Regions from separate parts of the Janthinobacterium sp. 75 genome, predicted to be linked through region 1. Evidence: predicted binding sites of a transcription regulator. Region 1 holds the regulator's gene; each other region holds the start of a gene.
What was found. Region 1 encodes FNR, which switches genes on or off when oxygen is low (the NO sensors DNR and NnrR bind a similar motif). Its sites were predicted from a motif close to TTGATNNNNATCAA; they were not measured.

Region 1 (5,750 bases):
CAGCGCATCTTCCACCATGCGCCGCAGCACGCCGCGCCCTTTCGCATCGCGTCCCATCACGCGCATCAGCGGCGCCATGGAAAACACTTCCTCATCGGCAACGGGGGCCGCCTCGGTCGTCTGCACTTGCGGGCGTTTGGGCAGGTGGCGCAGGATGACTTCCATCATCTCTTCCACCACCACGGGCTTGGCGATGAAATCGCTGATGCCGGCCGTCATGCAGCGCTCGCGCTCGGACGCCAGCACGCCGGCCGTCATGGCGATCACGGGCAAGTTCAAGCGCAGTTCCGTGCGGATGATGTGGGTGGCGCTGAAGCCGTCCATGACGGGCATTTGCATATCCATCAGCACGATGTCGTAGCGCAGCGCCTCCGTGCGCAGCCGCTCCACCGCTTGCAAGCCGTCGCCCACCACGTCCAGGGTGGCGCCCATGTGTTCGAGGATGCCGCGCGCCACGGCCTGGTTCAAATGATTGTCTTCCACCAGCAGGAAATGTACGCCGGCCAGCTCCGTGCCCAGCGGCTGGTGCAGCATGCGCTGCTCGCCGCCGTCGTTCTTGGCGATCAGCGCCTGGTGCAGGGCATCGAACAGGCTCGATCCCGTGATCGGCTTCATCAGTACGACATCGGCCTCGGCTGCGCTGGAAATCTCTTCCAGGTGGTTGCGGGCGAAGGCGTTGACCATCACCACGATGGGCTGGCGCTGGCCACTGGCCGCCTGGCGGATGGCCTTGGCCGTGGCCAGGCCATCCATCACGGGCATGTGCCAGTCGGCCAGCACCACGTCATACGGTTGCTGCTGCGCCAGGCGTTCGCGATACAGTTCGATGGCGGCAAAACCGGAGTCCACTTCGTCGGCCAGCCAGCCCCAGGCCTCGATCAGCTTGACGATCAGTTCGCGTGTAGTGCGGTTATCGTCGGCCACCAGCAGGCGCAGCTGGCCCAGGGCCGGCGTGCGCCGCGTCTCGGCCGGCTGCTCCAGCATCTCGAAGGGCACGCTGAACCAGAAGCGGCTGCCCTTGCCTTCGCTGCTGGCCACGGCGATATCGCCGCCCATCATGTGGATCAGTTGCTTGCTGATGGCCAGGCCCAGGCCCGTGCCGCCGAAGCGCCGCGTGATGCTCTGGTCGCCCTGTGAAAAGGCGGAAAACAGTTGCTGTTGCTGCAGTTCCGTCATGCCGATACCCGTGTCGCGCACTTCGAAGCGCAGCCAGGCGCGCCCGTTTTCTCTCTCGGCCAGGCTGACGGCCACCACCACTTCGCCGCTCTCGGTGAACTTGATGGCATTGCCGGCCAGGTTGACGAGGATTTGCTGCAGGCGCTGGGCGTCGCCCACGAGGCGCCGTGGCACGTCGGGCTCGACGGCGATGGCCAGTTCCAGCTCCTTCTCGCCCGCATTCATCGTCATCGTCGTGGCCAGGGTATTCATGACTTCGTCAAGGTCGAACTCGACGGGCGACAATTCCATGCGGCGCGCTTCGATCTTCGAATAATCGAGCACGTCGTTGAGGATGCCCAGCAGCGACTGGCCCGCCACGCGCACCATGGTCAGATACTTGCGCTGTTCCGTGTCGAGCCTGGTATTGCCCAGCAAATAGACCATGCCCAGCACGGCATTGAGGGGCGTGCGGATTTCATGGCTCATGTTGGCCACGAAGTCGCTCTTCGCCCGGTTGGCCGCCTCGGCCCGGTCGCGCTCCAGTTCCAGTTCCGCCGCGCGCGATTCGAGTTCCTGCTGCAGGCGGTCGCGTTCGCACATCAGGCCGTTGAACGCCTCCGTCAGTTCGCCGATCTCGTCGCGCTGCTGCACTGGCACGGGCGTGAAGCGGCTGCCGCTGGTGCGCAGGGCCAGCAGGGTGTCGCGCAGGCGCACCAGCGGCGACAGCAGGCGCACGGTAACCCAGCCCAGAACAAAAGCGGCCAGCAGCGAAGCGAGGATGCTCCACAGCACCAGCCGGTACAGCACGCCATCAAACGGTTCGAAGGCATCCTCGATGGGTAGCGAGGCGGCCAGCAGCCAGTTCACCGATTTCAGGCGCTTGAAGCTGTTGACGGCCGTGATGCCGCGGCTGTTGGTGCTGACCATGCTGCCTTCGCCATCGTCCTTCAGCATCTGGGTGGTCGTCAGGTTGGCGTTCGGCTGGCGCGGCTGCAGCAAACGGCTGGTATCGGGGTGCAGCACGTAGCGCGGCACGGCGCCGCGCGTGAGAATGAAGTAATAGCCGCTCTTGCCGATCTTTTCCGAGCGCAGGCGCCCCAGCAGGTTGTCCTTGTACAGGCGCAGCACGCCGATCACCACACCGGCTACCTTGCCATCGGCGGTGAGCACGGGCGCCACCATCTGCACGATGGGCATGCCGCTCGATTTGCCCAGCATCGGCTCGGTGATCATGGGCTGGCGCGTGCGCAGGACGGTCTGGAAATACTCGCGCTCGGCAACGTTGATGCCCGCGCGGCCCGTGACCAGCGGCATGTCGGCCACGATGGCGCCTTGCGCATCGAGCACCAGCACGTCGTCGAACAGCACCAGCATCGAGCGGCGCGCATAGTATTCGCGCAGCTTGGCGGGTTGGGCGATCAATTCCGGCGGCTGCTGCCTGGCCGTCAGGGTGACGATTTGCAGCAGCATGCCCAGCTTGTCGTCGAGCTCGGCGGCGGTGCGGGTGATCAGGGCAGATTGCTGGCTCAGCAGTACTCGCGTGAAGTCAGCGCGCATGTGCTGCAACTGGATCATGGTGACCAGTGCAATCATGGCGATCGAGGTCAGGCTGGTGGCCAAGGCGACTTTTGCTTTGATGCCGAGAGGCTTCATGATTTCCTTTTCAGTACCGGGCGGCACAGGCGGCAGATAATGCTGTCAGGAATTTTCCTATCAATACATCAACTTGGCAAGCGGTGCCGCGCAAATTGCCCTCGCTGCAAGGGCTTTTGACGATGTTGCCATATAATTAAAGTCAGAACGTCGTTTATTCAGCGCAATTGGGGTGAAATTGGCACACGGCAACCGTGTATGCAGTAAACTCGGTATTGCATTTTCTAAAAGGTATCGACATGACTGAAGCGCTTCTCACTCCCACCTTGCCCACAGTGACCGTGGAAGCGTTGCGTGCGCGATGCTCGACCTGCAGCATGCATCAATTGTGCCTGCCGATGGGCCTCGATGTGGGCGACATGGACAGGCTGGACCAGATCATCGGCCGCCGCCGCAAGATCGTGCGCGGCGCCTCGCTGTTCCGCATCGGCGACTCGTTCCAGAACCTGTACGCGATCCGCCTGGGCCACTTCAAGACGTACCAGATCAATCCGGGTGGCGAAGAGCAGGTGACGGGCTTCCAGATGGCAGGAGAACTGCTGGGCATGGACGCCATCAGCGCCGACCGCCACCACTGTAATGCGGTGGCGCTGGAGGATAGCGAAGTGTGTGAAATCCCGTTTTCCAGCCTGGAACAATTGCTGGGCAGTATGCCTACCCTGCTGCGCCATTTCCACCGGATGATGAGCCAGGAAATCACGCGCGAGCAAAGCGTCATGCTGTTGCTGGGCAATATGCAGGCGACGCAGCGCTTTGCCGCCTTCATCGTCAACCTGGCCTCGCGCTATGAGGCGCGCGGCTATTCGGGCAGCAATTTCCAGCTGCGCATGTCGCGCGAGGAAATCGGCAACTACCTGGGCCTGACCATCGAAAGCGTCAGCCGCTTATTGTCGAAATTCAAGAAGGAAGGCTGGCTGCGCGTCTCCAACCGCGAGATCGAGATCTTGCAGCCGGCCAAGTTGAAGGCCATTACGGCCGGTACGGACGTCTGCAAGTAAGTCTTACAGCTCTTCATCCGCGTGCAGCGCGATGCTGCGCTGCAGCGGCCAGGTCCAGATGCCGGACAGGCGCCACTCGCGTTTGTCGTTTTCCACCAGCACTTGCCAGCGGCTGCGCTCGAGCATCGGCAGCGCTACCGAGAAGTTGCCGGCCGCATCGGGCTGCACCAGCAGCTTGATATCTTTTTCCGGCAAGGTCGCATGCGCCAGATGCAGCTGCAGCGGACCCTGGTAAGCCTTGCCGAAGCTGTGCACGGAACCACTGAGGCGCGCTGACGCCACGTCATACGACAGGCTGGTATCCATCGCCAGGTCGCTGGCGACAGTATCGCGCCGCAAGTCCTGGTTGATCGCCTTTCCCTGCTTGTAGTAATCGCCCACCACCAGCGCATCAGGCTGCGTAAACGCGATATAGCCCATGAAGCTGCCGACGACCACGGACAGGCCGGGACCGATCATCAGCAGCCATGGCCAGCGATGCTTGTACCACGGGGCAACGGGGGCTTGCAGCTTGAGACTGTCGGACATGATATTTCTCCTGTTTAATCGGCCAATCCCCATCCGGGGACTGGCCTTCCTACATTAGCGCGGTACGATGAATACCGCGCTTTCACGCACATGCAACGATGGGTCGTCCAGCGAGTGCAATTCGATCGCAATCTTGTTCGAACCCTTCTCGCCCACGCCGTGCGGCACGCGCAGGCGGATCGGCCAGCCCAGCGTTTCCGTCGGCTGCAAGGTCACTTCTTCGCGCGTCAGCAAGGTCAGGCCCTGCAAGCCGGAAGCGCTGATTTTAAAATGCTGGGTTTGCTCCGAGGTGTTCATGATCTGCAAGCGGTAAACGTTTTCGATCATGCCGTCTTCCACTTCGCGTCCCATCGAACCGCGGTCGCGTATCACGTCCATTTTCAGGGGCGTGCGCAGGGCCAGCGAAGTACACACGGCGATGATGATCAGGGCCAGGATGGAAGTGTAGATCAGCACGCGCGGGCGCATGGCGCGCTGGCGGATCTGCTTCGAACTGAAGTTGTTTTCCATCGCATGGTCGGTACTGTAGCGTACCAGTCCCCGCGGCCGGTCGACCTTGTCCATCACGCTGTTGCAGGCGTCGACGCAGGCGGCGCAGCCGATGCATTCATACTGCAGGCCGTTGCGGATATCGATGCCGGTCGGGCATACCTGCACGCACAGGGTGCAGTCGATGCAGTCGCCCAGCTTGTCGTTGTTGCCGGCCTTCTTGCTGATGGCGCCACGTGGTTCGCCGCGCTTGGCATCGTAAGTGATGATCAGGGTGTCCTGGTCGAACATGGCGCTCTGGAAGCGCGCGTAGGGGCACATGTATTTGCACACCTGCTCGCGCAGCCAGCCCGCGTTGCCGTAGGTTGCCAGGCTGTAGAACAAGACCCAGAACCATTCCCAGGGACCGAAATTGAGGGTGGTCACCTCGCGCGCCAGTTCCTTGATCGGCGTGAAATAGCCGACAAAGGTAAAGCCCGTCCACAGGGCGATGGCGCCCCATGCCAGGTGCTTGGCCGTTTTCTTGAAAGCCTTGCGCACGGAGGGTCCCTGCTTGTCGAGGGCCATGCGCGCGCTGCGCGTGCCCTCGATGCGGCGTTCGACCCACAGGAAGATTTCCGTGTATACCGTTTGCGGGCAAGAGAACCCGCACCACACCCGCCCGGCGATGGCCGTGACGAGGAACAACAAATACGCACAGATGATCAGCAGGGCCGCCAGATAGATGAAATCCTGGGGCCACAGCACGACGCCGAAAATGTAGAACTTGCGCGTGGTCAAATCGAACAGCAGGGCTTGCCTGCCATTCCAGGTCAACCACGGCAAGCCGTAGAACGCCAGCTGGGTAAGCCATACGCATACCCATCGCCAGGTAGCGTAGCGTCCTTTGGCCTCGCGAGGGTAGATTTGCTCGCGGGCCGCATA
Region 2 (5,750 bases), 4.1 Mb from region 1:
CTGGTACTTCGGCGCACCAGAACTGCTGCCCGACACGTGGAAGGAGCGCTTGTATGCCGGCAATATCGAAGCCGTCAGCGCCGTCACTGCCCTGACTTTATACACGGCCGCCTACATGGCGGAAGACATCCGCAGCGGTATCCGCGCCATTCCTGTCCAGCAATTCGAGGCGGGCCGGGCGCTGGGTTTCAGTTTTCTCGCCACCATGCGCCTGTGCATCCTGCCGCAGGCGCTGCGCCTGGCCGCGCCGCCGTTGCTGTCGCAAACCCTGAACCTGTGGCAAAACACCAGCATCGCCACCGTCATCGGCGTGGCCGAGCTGATGTACCAGACGCAGCGCGTGGAAGCGGCCTCGTTCCGCAGCGTCGAGGCGTTCGTCTTCGCCAGCGTGGCTTACCTGCTCGTCTCCCTGGTGATCGCCGGCCTGGCAGCCTTGCTGCAAAGGAAGGTGTCCTGATGCTGGAACTGTTGCAGGACTACTGGCTGTATTTTCTCGTGGGACGCTATCCCGAGGGGCCGCTGGGCGGTTTGGCGCTGACGGTGCTGCTGGCCAGCCTGGCGCTGGTGCTCAGCTTGCCCTTCGGCCTGCTGCTGGGGCTGGCGCGCCTGAGTCCCTGGCGATTGTTGCGCTGGCCTGTCGCCGCGCTGATCCACGTGGTGCGGGGCATCCCCTTGCTGCTGGTGATCTTCTGGGCATATTTCTTCCTGCCCAGCATCACCGGCCACGAAAGCGGGCAGTTCGGCACCATGCTGGCGGCCCTCGTCATCTTCGACGGTATTTACCTGGCCGAGATCGTGCGCGCCGGCGTGCAAGCCGTGCCCAAGGGGCAGGTGGAGGCGGCCCGTTCGCTGGGCTTGAACTACCGGGACAGCATGCGCTCGGTGGTGTTGCCGCAGGCGCTGCGCCACATGCTGCCCTCGCTGGTCAACCAGTTCGTCTCGACGATCAAGGAAACGTCGCTCGGTACCATCATCGGCCTGGCCGAAGTGTCGTTCATCGCCTCGCAAGTCAATGGCCTGGTGCTGACGAAACCCGTGCAAGTGTATTTCCTGCTGGGCATGACGTATTTTGTTTTGTGTTTCAGCCTGTCGCGCGCCGCCTTCTGGCTCGAGCGGCGCCAGGCGCGACTCTTGAAAGCGGTAGCATGATTAGCTTTGACAACGTCAATAAATACTATGGCGAGTATCACGCCTTGAGCGGCATCAATGAACACGTCGCCAAGGGCGAAGTACTGGTCGTGTGCGGCCCGTCCGGTTCCGGCAAGTCGACCCTGATCCGCACCATCAACCGTCTGGAGGCGATCGCCTCGGGCCGCATCACGGTGGCGGGCCAGGACATTTACGCTCCGGGGCTGGACGTGAATGCCTTGCGTTCGCACATCGGTTTTGTGTTTCAGCAATTCAACCTGTTTCCCCATTTATCGGTGCTGGACAATTGCGCGCTGGCGCCGCAGCGCTTGCGCGGCCTCAGCCGGCGCGAAGCGCAAGAGCGGGCGCTGGCCCTGCTGGAACGGGTGGGGCTGGCGCACAAGGCGCACGCCATGCCGGCTGCCCTGTCGGGCGGGCAGCTGCAGCGGGTGGCCATCGCCCGCGCGCTGGCCATGCAGCCGCCGCTGATGCTGTTCGACGAACCGACCAGCGCGCTGGACCCGGAAATGGTGGGCGAGGTGCTGCAAGTGATGCGCGACCTGGCGCAGGGCGGCATGACGATGGTATGCGTCACGCACGAGATGGGTTTCGCGCGCGAGGTGGCGGACCGCGTCTGGTTCATGGATCACGGGCAAGTGCTGGAGCGGGCCACGCCCGAAGAGTTCTTTGCGCGGCCGCAACATGCGCGCGCCCAACAGTTCCTGTCCGATATCCGCAGCCCGTTCAGCGTGTCCGCATGATCGGCTGTGTGCGCAAGCGAACGGTATTTCGCTGTCGGTGAGCGCACTCTAGAAGAGTGGCGCATGGTGCGCCCGCAGCCGACCAGGAGGGCCGTATCATGTCACGCATCATTGCAGGTCATTTTCAGTTGCAGGAGCAGCTAGACGCCGCGCGCGCCGCCCTGAACCAGGCGGGCTTTCCCGATAGCCGCATCAGCGCCTTCTTCGTCAACCAGCCGGGCCAGCACGACTTGCACGCGTTTGGCGGCGACCGCGACGTGTCGCCTGGGGCCAAAGAGACGCCGGAGGGCGTGGTCGAAGGCGTGGCCGTCGGGGCCGCCGTGGGCGCGGGCATCGGCGCGGCCGCCACCCTGGCGACGGGGCCGCTGGGCCCGGTGGTGGGAGCGCTGGTGGGCGCCCACGTGGGCTCGCTCTACAGTTTCAATAAAATGAAGGAGGCGGGCGAATCCGAGAAGCATGGCGACAAGAACGGCGAAAACCGCCGCCAGCCACGCCATCCGGGCATGCTGATTGCCGTGGCACTGGGCGGCCTCGACGAGCGCGAACGGGCGCTCGAGGTGATGCACCGGCTGGGCGCCGAGCATATCGAGGAAGCGGAAGGCACGATTGCCAATGGCGACTGGTACGACTTTGATCCGCTCAGCATTCCCGTGCTGGTGGCGTGAGCCTGCGCACCAGCCGTGCAATATGCTTAAATGCCGCGCCGTACGAATTTTAGGTATGATCCTTGTTAGTATTGGTAATCAATGCCGACAGGGATAGTTTCCGCGCGCCCGTAGTGACACTGGACCAAGGTGACTGCCTGTAGTACTTGCCTCGCATGCTAACGAGTATGAATAGGAGGTCGCGTCATGACACAGGCATGGTTCATTCTGACACGGGCCGATGGGCGCGACATCTGCGCGCCCTCGCCGGCACAGCTGGCCGATGCGCTGGCCGAAGTCTACCGCGGCGGCGTCACGCCGGACGGTAGTCCGGCCGCTGTCTTGTTACGCTTTGGCTACGACGACGGCTTGATGTATCAGGTCGAGGTCGCTAGCGGAGGCGAAGTTACTTTCGAGGAATGGTCGGACCGCGATTGCGAAATCGCCCTGGCCAGTCCGCGCCATATGTCAGCCCTGCCGCAGGACGCCGCTCTGCAGCTGTGGCAGTGGCTGACGCAGCGCCAGGTGGCGAAGATCCGCAGCCAGCCCTGGCAGGGCGGTTAGCCCTGCCGTCTCTCCCAAGGCCTAGTGCGCCATCAGCACGGGGATCGTCATGCTTTGCAGTATCGTGCGCGTGACGCCGCCCAGGATGGTCTCGCGCAAGCGCGAATGGCCATACGCTCCCATCACCAGCAAATCGGCCGACAGGTCGGCCGCCTGCGACAGCAGCGCTTCGCCGATATCGCCGCGCCGCACGCCACCGCCATCGAGCAAATGCAGGCGCGCCTCCACGCCGTGCCGCGCCAGGTAGTGCGTCAGCTCGGCGCCCGGCTGTTCGCCATGCTCGGTGGCATGCACCTGGGCATCGAAGATGGCTACGTGGACTTGCCCCGCGCGCTGCAGCAGGGGCAGGGCGGCGCTCACTGCGCGGCTCGCTTCCTTGCTGGCATTCCAGGAAATGAGCACATTGCGCGCGGCCGCCGGCGGCGCCAGCAGGGGAAGCGGCGGCGCATACGGCACGATCAGCACGGGGCGGCCCGAATGCAGCAGCACATAGGCGGGAAAGTCGCGCATCACGGACGGCGATTTATCCTTGGCATTGTATTGGCTGATGACGACCAGGTCCGCATAGCGGGCCAGCTGGCTGATGCCGCCCGCCGCCTCGTCGTCGAGCACGCGCTGTTCGAACGAGGCGACGCCGGCCGCGCGCACCTGTTGTTCGAAACCGTCGAGGGCGCGCGTGGCCCGTTCGCGCAGGAAATTGAGGTGCAAGCTCAGGTTCGGGTCGGCATCGAGGTCGGGCTGGTTCTGGTACAGCAGGCGCGACACGCCCGTCAGCGCTACGCCCGTCAGGTGGCCGCCGCAAGCTTGGGCGATGCTGGCGGCCGTTTCGATGCGGGCTGCGCGCCCGGCGCTGTCGTCGATGTGGAGCAATACGGTCTTATACGTCATGGCCTGGCCTCTCGCTGTGCAGTAGTGGCCATTCTGGCACAATCCGGGGTGCCGGCCGCGCACGACTGCATCAGGCTGAGCACTTGATCTGGCGCAAAGCTGGCGATAAGAACTGCTCCTACACTTGATCCCACGCAGAATAACCATAACAAGCGGGGAGGGACAGCAATGAGGGAACAGAAGGTAGCGCTGGTCACAGGCGGCATGGGTGGGCTGGGCACGGCCTTGTGCCGCCGGCTGTATGCGGCGGGCTTTGCCGTCGTGGCGGCGCACACGCCTGGCAATGCGCGCGTCGGAAGCTGGCTCGACGAGCAACAGGCGCAGCAGTATTATTTTCATCCCTTGCCGCTCGACGTGAGCGATTTCGATGCCTGCAGCGTAGCCGTGGCAGGCGTGCTGGCGCAGTTTGGCCGCATCGACGTGCTGGTCAACAACGCCGGCATCACGCGCGACCAGAGCATGCGCAAGATGGAATTGCCGCACTGGGCCGAGGTCATGCGCACCAATCTCGACAGCCTGTTCAACATGAGCAAGCAGGTGCTCGAACCGATGCTGGCCAAGCGCTGGGGCCGCATCATCAATATCTCGTCCGTGAATGGCCAGAAGGGCGCATTTGGCCAGTGCAACTACGCGGCCGCCAAGGCGGGCGTGCATGGCTTCAGCAAGGCGCTGGCGCTGGAAGTGGCGCGCCACGGCATCACCGTCAACACGGTCTCGCCCGGCTACCTGCGCACGCAGATGGTGACGGCCGTGCCAGCCGATATCCTGGAAACGAAGATTTTGCCGCAAATTCCCCTGGGTCGCCTGGGCGAACCGGACGAGGTGGCGGCCCTGGTGGCCTACCTGGCGTCGGACGAGGCGGCGTTCGTCACGGGCGCAAACATCGCCATCAATGGCGGACAGCACATGAGTTAATCAAGCCGAGTCAAGCAAGTTGAGTCAAGCAAGCTGAGTCAAGCAAGCTGAGTCAGGCGAGCTGAGTCAGGCAAGCGTGCAGCTTGCAGCAGGGCAATGGCAGTAGAGGAGACCCGTCCACCCAGCCGGCACACAGACGCTGGCGGACAGACGGATGGCAGTTGCTAGACAACAGGGGGCAGGGTAGTGATGCCTTGCCCTTTGTTGTTGCGCAGTCATGGTGGCGAGCGCTGGGCTTTTTCCAGCCGTGTCTGGCAATCGATGCACAGGAGCGCCTCGGGGCGCGCATTCAGACGCGACAGGCCAATGGCTTCGCCGCAGTTGTCGCACAGGCCGTAGCTGCCATCGGCAACCTTGACCAGTGCGTGCTTGATGATGGCCAGCTGTGCCTGATTGTGCTCGGCCGCTTCGCTGACGAGGTCGTTCAAGGTGCGCACGCTGGCGTTGTCGGCCGGCGAGGCTTCGATTTCATTGAGCAGCGAGGCGCGCGCATCCGCTTCGGCCGCTTCGTTCTCTATCTGTTCCAGCAACGCCAGCTTGCGTTGCTCCAGCACGCCTTGCAGGTGCTGCAGCTGGTCTTGCGGCAATCCATTCATGGTCATCACCCGGTAAGAGCTTATTGTCATCATGGTAATCCAAGATTGGCAGCTCTGCTTGCGCCACTACCTGCGCCGCGTTTGACGCGACGCAGGCAGGCATGGGCCGTTCTAAGCTGGGTCCTTCAGGCAGTTGACCATCCAGGCGACGCCGAACTGGTCTTTCAGCATGCCGAAGCGCTTGGCCCAGAATGTTTCCTCCAGCGGCATCTGGATATTGCCGTCCCGCGCCAGCGCGTTGAAGGCCTGTTCCG
Region 3 (5,750 bases), 660 kb from region 1:
CGTAGAACCAGGGCTCCACGTCTGGCGCGTGCTCATCCTCGCGCCGTAATGTGGCCAGGATATGGTCTTCGGCCGCCGCATAGGTGAGGCGGTACAGGTCGCGCGCCAGCGCATAGGCTTGCGTGCCGGGCCACGGTTCGGGCAGCAGTTCGACGGGCAGTTGCGGATCGTGTAACTGCACGCGGCGGTAGGCGTGCGTCAACAGCGAGCGGATGACGAAGGCTTGCTCGGCATCGAACACGGGCTCTTCTTGTAGCAGGGTCAGTAGCGGCTGGAAGCTGGCGATGAATTTTTCGTAGCCGGCCATCACTTCCGACAAGTCCCAGCATTCTCCCACCATGTCGCGCAGGGGCCGTGTGCTGACATCCGGCAACTCCGTAGTGTGGCAGACATACAGCTTGCCTTGTACGTCGTTGCGCACGAGGATGTCTTCCAGCGCCTCCGAGTTGCTGGCCGGATGGCCAAAGATGCCGGGAGAGATCAATCCATAGCCAGCCCACAATAATTCCTTGCGCAGCGCCCCCCGCTCGGCGGCGCCGATGCTTCCGGCCGGCCCGATCACCAGGGTCCAGCTTCCATCCCAGTGCACGACCAGTGGCGCATAGATGCGGCGATAAGCGCGCTCAAAGCGGACCAGCGCCTCCGGGCGTATCGTATAGGCGCTACGGCGGCCGTCGCGCTGCGAGCTGAGCCAGCCCTCCTGCGCCAGGCGGAACACGCTGGTGCGCAGCAGGCGGTCATTTACGCCAAATGGTGCCAGCAGGTCGATCAGACTGCCCAGCCAGATGGCGCCGCCGCGCGGCACGATGGCGTCGCCAAAAATGGTCATCACCAGGGACTTCGAGCGCGGTGGGTCGCTTTCCAGGAAATCGGCTATCCATGCCGTGCAGCGGGTGTTCTTCATGTGGTTCCGGTCTGGCCGTGTTGCGGTCGATTCAATAAAAGCAGCAGTTTACTTGGCTGCGCGGGTAGCGCGTCAATAATTTGCAGGAAGCGCTGGTGGCACTTCGCAGTGTTTTCTCATCAGCAATATCATACGCACAAAAAAGCCGCACAAGATACGAATTTTTAAAATGACTCACATCAAGTGTATGCAAATCGTTTTTTGTATCGTATTATCTGTTCATCGCACCGCATTGCTGCGCAAAATCAAGACATGGGAGACAGATCATGTACGCACAAATGGTTGAAACCGGCCTCAAGAACGTCCGTTCCATCGATGACATGGGGGCGGAAGAGCGCGCTTTTCAGGCGCGTATCGACGAAGGTATCAAGATCGAAGCCAAGGACTGGATGCCGGACGCTTACCGCAAGACCCTGATCCGCCAGATTTCGCAGCATGCGCATTCGGAAATCGTCGGTCAATTGCCCGAAGGTAACTGGGTCACGCGCGCACCGACCTTGAAACGCAAGTCCATCCTGCTGGCGAAGATTCAGGATGAAGCGGGTCACGGCCTGTACCTGTACAGCGCTGCCGAAACCCTGGGCGTGTCGCGCGACGATCTGCTTGCTGCCTTGCACTCGGGCAAAGCCAAGTATTCCAGCATCTTTAACTATCCCACCCTGTCGTGGGCCGACATGGGCGCCATCGGCTGGCTGGTCGACGGCTCTGCCATCATCAACCAGATTCCCCTCTGCCGCTGCTCGTATGGCCCGTATGCCCGTGCCATGATCCGCGTCTGCAAGGAAGAATCATTCCATGCCCGCCAGGGCTACGACATCATGATGTCACTGTGCAAGGGCACGCCAGAACAGAAAGCCATGGCACAGGATGCGCTGAACCGCTGGTGGTGGCCGTCCTTGATGATGTTCGGTCCGTCCGACGCCGCCTCCGTCAACAGCGCCCAATCGGCGCAATGGCGCATCAAGCTGTTCTCGAATGATGAATTGCGCCAGCGCATGGTCGACCAGACCGTGCCGCAAATCGAGTACCTGGGCTTGACCGTGCCCGATCCCGACCTGAAGTTCAATGCGGAGACGGGCCACTATGAATTTGGCGAAATCGACTGGTCCGAGTTCAACAATGTCCTGAAGGGCAATGGCCCGTGCAACCGCGAGCGCCTGCAAACGCGGGTCAAGGCGTATGAAGACGGTGCATGGTTCCGCGATGCCTTGCTCGCGTATGCAGACAAACAAGCCGCAGTCAAAGCGGCAGCGTAAATACATAAGACAGATAGGGGAGAGCAACATGAGCAAAGAATGGCCATTGTGGGAAGTTTTCATCCGCAGCCAGCACGGCCTGGCGCACAAGCATGTGGGCAGCCTGCACGCCTCCGACGCCACCATGGCGGTCAACCATGCGCGCGACGTCTACACGCGCCGCAATGAAGGCGTGAGCATCTGGGTGGTGCGCGCGGCCGACATCGTGGCCAGCAGCCCCGGCGACAAGGGTGCCCTGTTCGAGCCGTCGAACAGCAAGGTGTACCGCCATCCCACCTTCTTCCCGATGCCGGAAGAAGTCAAGAACCTGTGATGGGAGCGCTTGCAATGGATGACAAAGTCAATTACCTCTTGCGCCTGGGCGACAATGCCCTGATTCTCAGCCAGCAGTTGTCGCAGCTGTGCGGCAAGGGACCCGCGCTGGAAGAGGACATGGCGCTGACCAATGTGGCGCTCGACCTCCTGGGCCAGACGCGTTTGTGGTTCAGCTATGCGGCCGAACTGGAAAACGCAGGCCGCGACGAAGATGACATCGCCTTTTTGCGCGATGCCCACGACTTCAAGAATTGTTTGCTGCTGGAGCAGCCGAACGGCAATTACGCCGACACCATGATGCGCCAGTTCTTCTTCGATACCTGGCACTACTTCCAGCTGCTGGAACTGGCGAAATGCAGTGATCCACGCATCGTCGAAGTGGCGCAGAAGTCGATCAAGGAAGTGACCTATCACCTGCGCCGCAGCGGTGACCTGATCGTGCGTCTCGGCGACGGTACGGCGGACAGCCATGCCAAGACGCAGGCGGCGGCCGACAAGCTGTGGATGTACACGGGCGAGATGTTCAAGTACGACGCCGTCGACCAGGCCATGCTTGCCAACGGCATCGCACCGCCATCGGACGTGTTGCGCCAGGCCTTCCTCGAACACGTGGCCGAGATTTTCGACGAAGCCACCTTGACCATGCCGGCGCCCGACGCCTGGATGCAAAAGGGCGGCAAGCAGGGCACGCACACGGAACACCTGGGATTCATCCTGGCCGAGATGCAATTCCTGCAGCGCGCCTATCCCGGGGCGGAGTGGTAATGAACGCGCCCGCGGCAGCGCTGGAAGCCGCCCAGGTCTGGGCCTGGCTGGGCGACGTGCCGGACCCGGAAATTCCCGTCATTTCGGTGGTGGACCTGGGCATCGTACGCGCCGTCGACGTGGTCAGCAGCGACGAGTGCATCGTGACGATCACGCCCACCTATTCGGGCTGCCCTGCCATGCAGGTAATCGCCGATGCCGTCACGGATGCCTTGCGCAGCCATGGCGTGGCCAAGGTGACACTGGTGAATCAGCTGGCGCCCGCCTGGACCACGGACTGGATGAGCGAGGCGGGCAAGGCCAAGCTGAAAGGCTATGGCATCGCCCCGCCGCAGCAGCAGGTGATCGACATCAGCGGCTTGAAGGGGGGTGTCAAGCGCCAGCCCATGCCGACGCTGGAGGTGATCTGCCCGAATTGCGGTTCCGCGCACACGCAGCTGACCAGCCAGTTCGGCTCCACGCCCTGCAAGGCCCTGTACAAATGCCTGGCTTGCCGCGAACCGTTTGACTACTTCAAGTGCCACTAAAAAAAACAGGCACACGTTCCGAAGAAACTGGAGATGAAGCATGAGTAAATTTTATCCGCTGTCCGTGGCGAACGTGCGCAATGAAACGCGCGACACCATCGCCGTCACTTTCGACGTGCCAGCCGACCTGCAGCAGCAGTTCCGCTTCCAGCAGGGTCAGCACCTGACCCTGCGCGCCAATATCAATGCGGAAGACGTGCGCCGCTCGTATTCCATCTGTTCTGCGGTGCAGGATGGCACTCTGCGTGTGGCCATCAAGCGCACGCCGGGCGGCGCTTTTTCCACCTGGGCGAACGACACCTTGAAGGCTGGCGCCACCATCGAGGTGATGCCGCCCATGGGGCACTTCAACGTGCCGCTCGACTGCGTCAACCGCAAGCACTACCTGGCGTTCGCGGCCGGCAGCGGCATCACGCCCATTCTCTCCATCATCAAGACGACCCTGCTGACGGAACCATTGAGCCGCTTCACCCTGTTCTACGGCAACCGCGCTTCGTCGTCCGTCATCTTCAAGGAAGAATTGACGGATTTGAAGGATGTGTACCTGGAGCGTTTGAACCTGGTGTACGTGATGAGCCGCGAGCAGCAAGACATCGAATTGTTCAATGGCCGCATCACGCAGGAAAAATGCGAACAATTCCTGCAGCACTGGATCAAGGTCGAAGATTACGACAACGCCTTCATCTGCGGCCCGGAAGACATGATGCTGGGCGTCTCCGCCGCCCTGCAGGCGGCCGGCATGCCGAAGCAGAACATCAAGATTGAACTGTTCGCCGCCAGCATCCCGAAAAACGCCCACAAGCCGCGCGCCCAGCTCGACGCGGGCGCCGTGCAGGAAACGGAAGTGACCGTCATCATGGATGGCAACCACACCTCCTTCACGATGGACAAGGACAAGGAATCCATCCTCGATGCGGGCCTGCGCCATGGCATCGACATGCGCTACTCGTGCAAGGGCGGCGTATGCTCGACCTGCCGCTGCAAGATCCTCGATGGCAAGGTCGAAATGGACGTCAACTACGCGCTGGAAGACTATGAAGTAGCGCGCGGCTTCGTCCTCAGCTGTCAGAGTTTCCCGCTCACCGACAAGGTCGTGGTCGACTTCGACCAGGCAGAGTAAAGCCGGCGCAGGGCACGCGCCCCGCCATACCCATTAAAAAAACGAGACGCCATGAGCTACCAGAATATCCTCTTCACCATCGAGCAGGGCATCGCCACGCTGACCCTGAATCGTCCCGACAAGCTCAACAGCTTTACCCAGGCCATGCACGAGGAAGTACGCGATGCGATTGCGAAAGTAAACGCCGACGGCTCCGTGCGTGTCTTCGTGCTGACGGGCGCGGGGCGCGGATTTTGCGCAGGCCAGGATTTGTCCGACCGCGCCGTCGAACCAGGTTCGAAGGGCGTGGACCTGGGCGAGTCGGTGGAAAAGAACTATGCGCCGCTGGTGCTGGCCTTGAAAGCACTGCCGATGCCCGTGATTTGCGCTGTCAATGGCGTCGCCGCCGGCGCGGGCGCCAACCTGGCGCTGGCCTGCGACATCGTCATCGCTGGCAAGTCGGCCAGTTTCGTGGAAGTGTTCTGCAAGCTGGGCCTGATTCCCGATACGGGCGGCACTTTCTTCCTGCCACGCTTGATCGGTTCCGCGCGCGCCATCGGCCTGGCCATGCTCGGTGAAAAACTGACGGCGGAAAAAGCGGAAGACTGGGGCCTGATCTGGAAATGCGTCGAGGATGCCCAACTGCTGGAGGAAACGCGCAAGCTGGCCGTGCACTTTTCCACGGCGCCGACCAAGGGCCTGGCGTTCACCAAGCAGGCGCTGGCCGCCAGCGGCGCCAATACCCTGCCGCAGCAGCTGGCGCTGGAAGCGCGCATGATGAGCGAACTCGGTAACAGCGACGATTACCGCGAAGGCGTGGCAGCCTTCATGGAAAAGCGCGCACCGCAATTCAAGGGACACTGATATGACCGCATTGGCAAACA

Region 2: a site for FNR is predicted at 4,069-4,082, ahead of C8C89_RS23070 (universal stress protein). Genes of this name have one in related genera too.
Region 3: a site for FNR is predicted at 1,074-1,087, ahead of paaA (1,2-phenylacetyl-CoA epoxidase subunit PaaA). Genes of this name have one in related genera too.

What each region holds. Positions count from the first base shown of each region.
Region 1 covers NZ_SORD01000001.1:975,893-981,642, forward strand. The annotation lists gene C8C89_RS04590 (response regulator) at 1-2,811, opposite strand, end outside; gene fnr (fumarate/nitrate reduction transcriptional regulator Fnr) at 3,051-3,809, shown strand; gene C8C89_RS04600 (FixH family protein) at 3,813-4,337, opposite strand; gene ccoG (cytochrome c oxidase accessory protein CcoG) at 4,392-5,750, opposite strand, start outside.
Region 2 covers NZ_SORD01000001.1:5,072,321-5,078,070, reverse strand. The annotation lists gene C8C89_RS23095 (amino acid ABC transporter permease) at 1-457, shown strand, start outside; gene C8C89_RS23090 (amino acid ABC transporter permease) at 457-1,149, shown strand; gene C8C89_RS23085 (amino acid ABC transporter ATP-binding protein) at 1,146-1,889, shown strand; gene C8C89_RS23080 (glycine zipper domain-containing protein) at 1,988-2,554, shown strand; gene C8C89_RS23075 (hypothetical protein) at 2,741-3,097, shown strand; gene C8C89_RS23070 (universal stress protein) at 3,119-3,985, opposite strand; gene phbB (acetoacetyl-CoA reductase) at 4,154-4,900, shown strand; gene C8C89_RS23060 (TraR/DksA family transcriptional regulator) at 5,116-5,529, opposite strand; gene C8C89_RS23055 (VOC family protein) at 5,608-5,750, opposite strand, start outside.
Region 3 covers NZ_SORD01000001.1:1,630,976-1,636,725, forward strand. The annotation lists gene paaX (phenylacetic acid degradation operon negative regulatory protein PaaX) at 1-904, opposite strand, end outside; gene paaA (1,2-phenylacetyl-CoA epoxidase subunit PaaA) at 1,171-2,160, shown strand; gene paaB (1,2-phenylacetyl-CoA epoxidase subunit PaaB) at 2,189-2,473, shown strand; gene paaC (1,2-phenylacetyl-CoA epoxidase subunit PaaC) at 2,473-3,240, shown strand; gene paaD (1,2-phenylacetyl-CoA epoxidase subunit PaaD) at 3,240-3,767, shown strand; gene paaE (1,2-phenylacetyl-CoA epoxidase subunit PaaE) at 3,808-4,887, shown strand; gene paaG (2-(1,2-epoxy-1,2-dihydrophenyl)acetyl-CoA isomerase PaaG) at 4,939-5,730, shown strand; gene paaH (3-hydroxyacyl-CoA dehydrogenase PaaH) at 5,732-5,750, shown strand, end outside.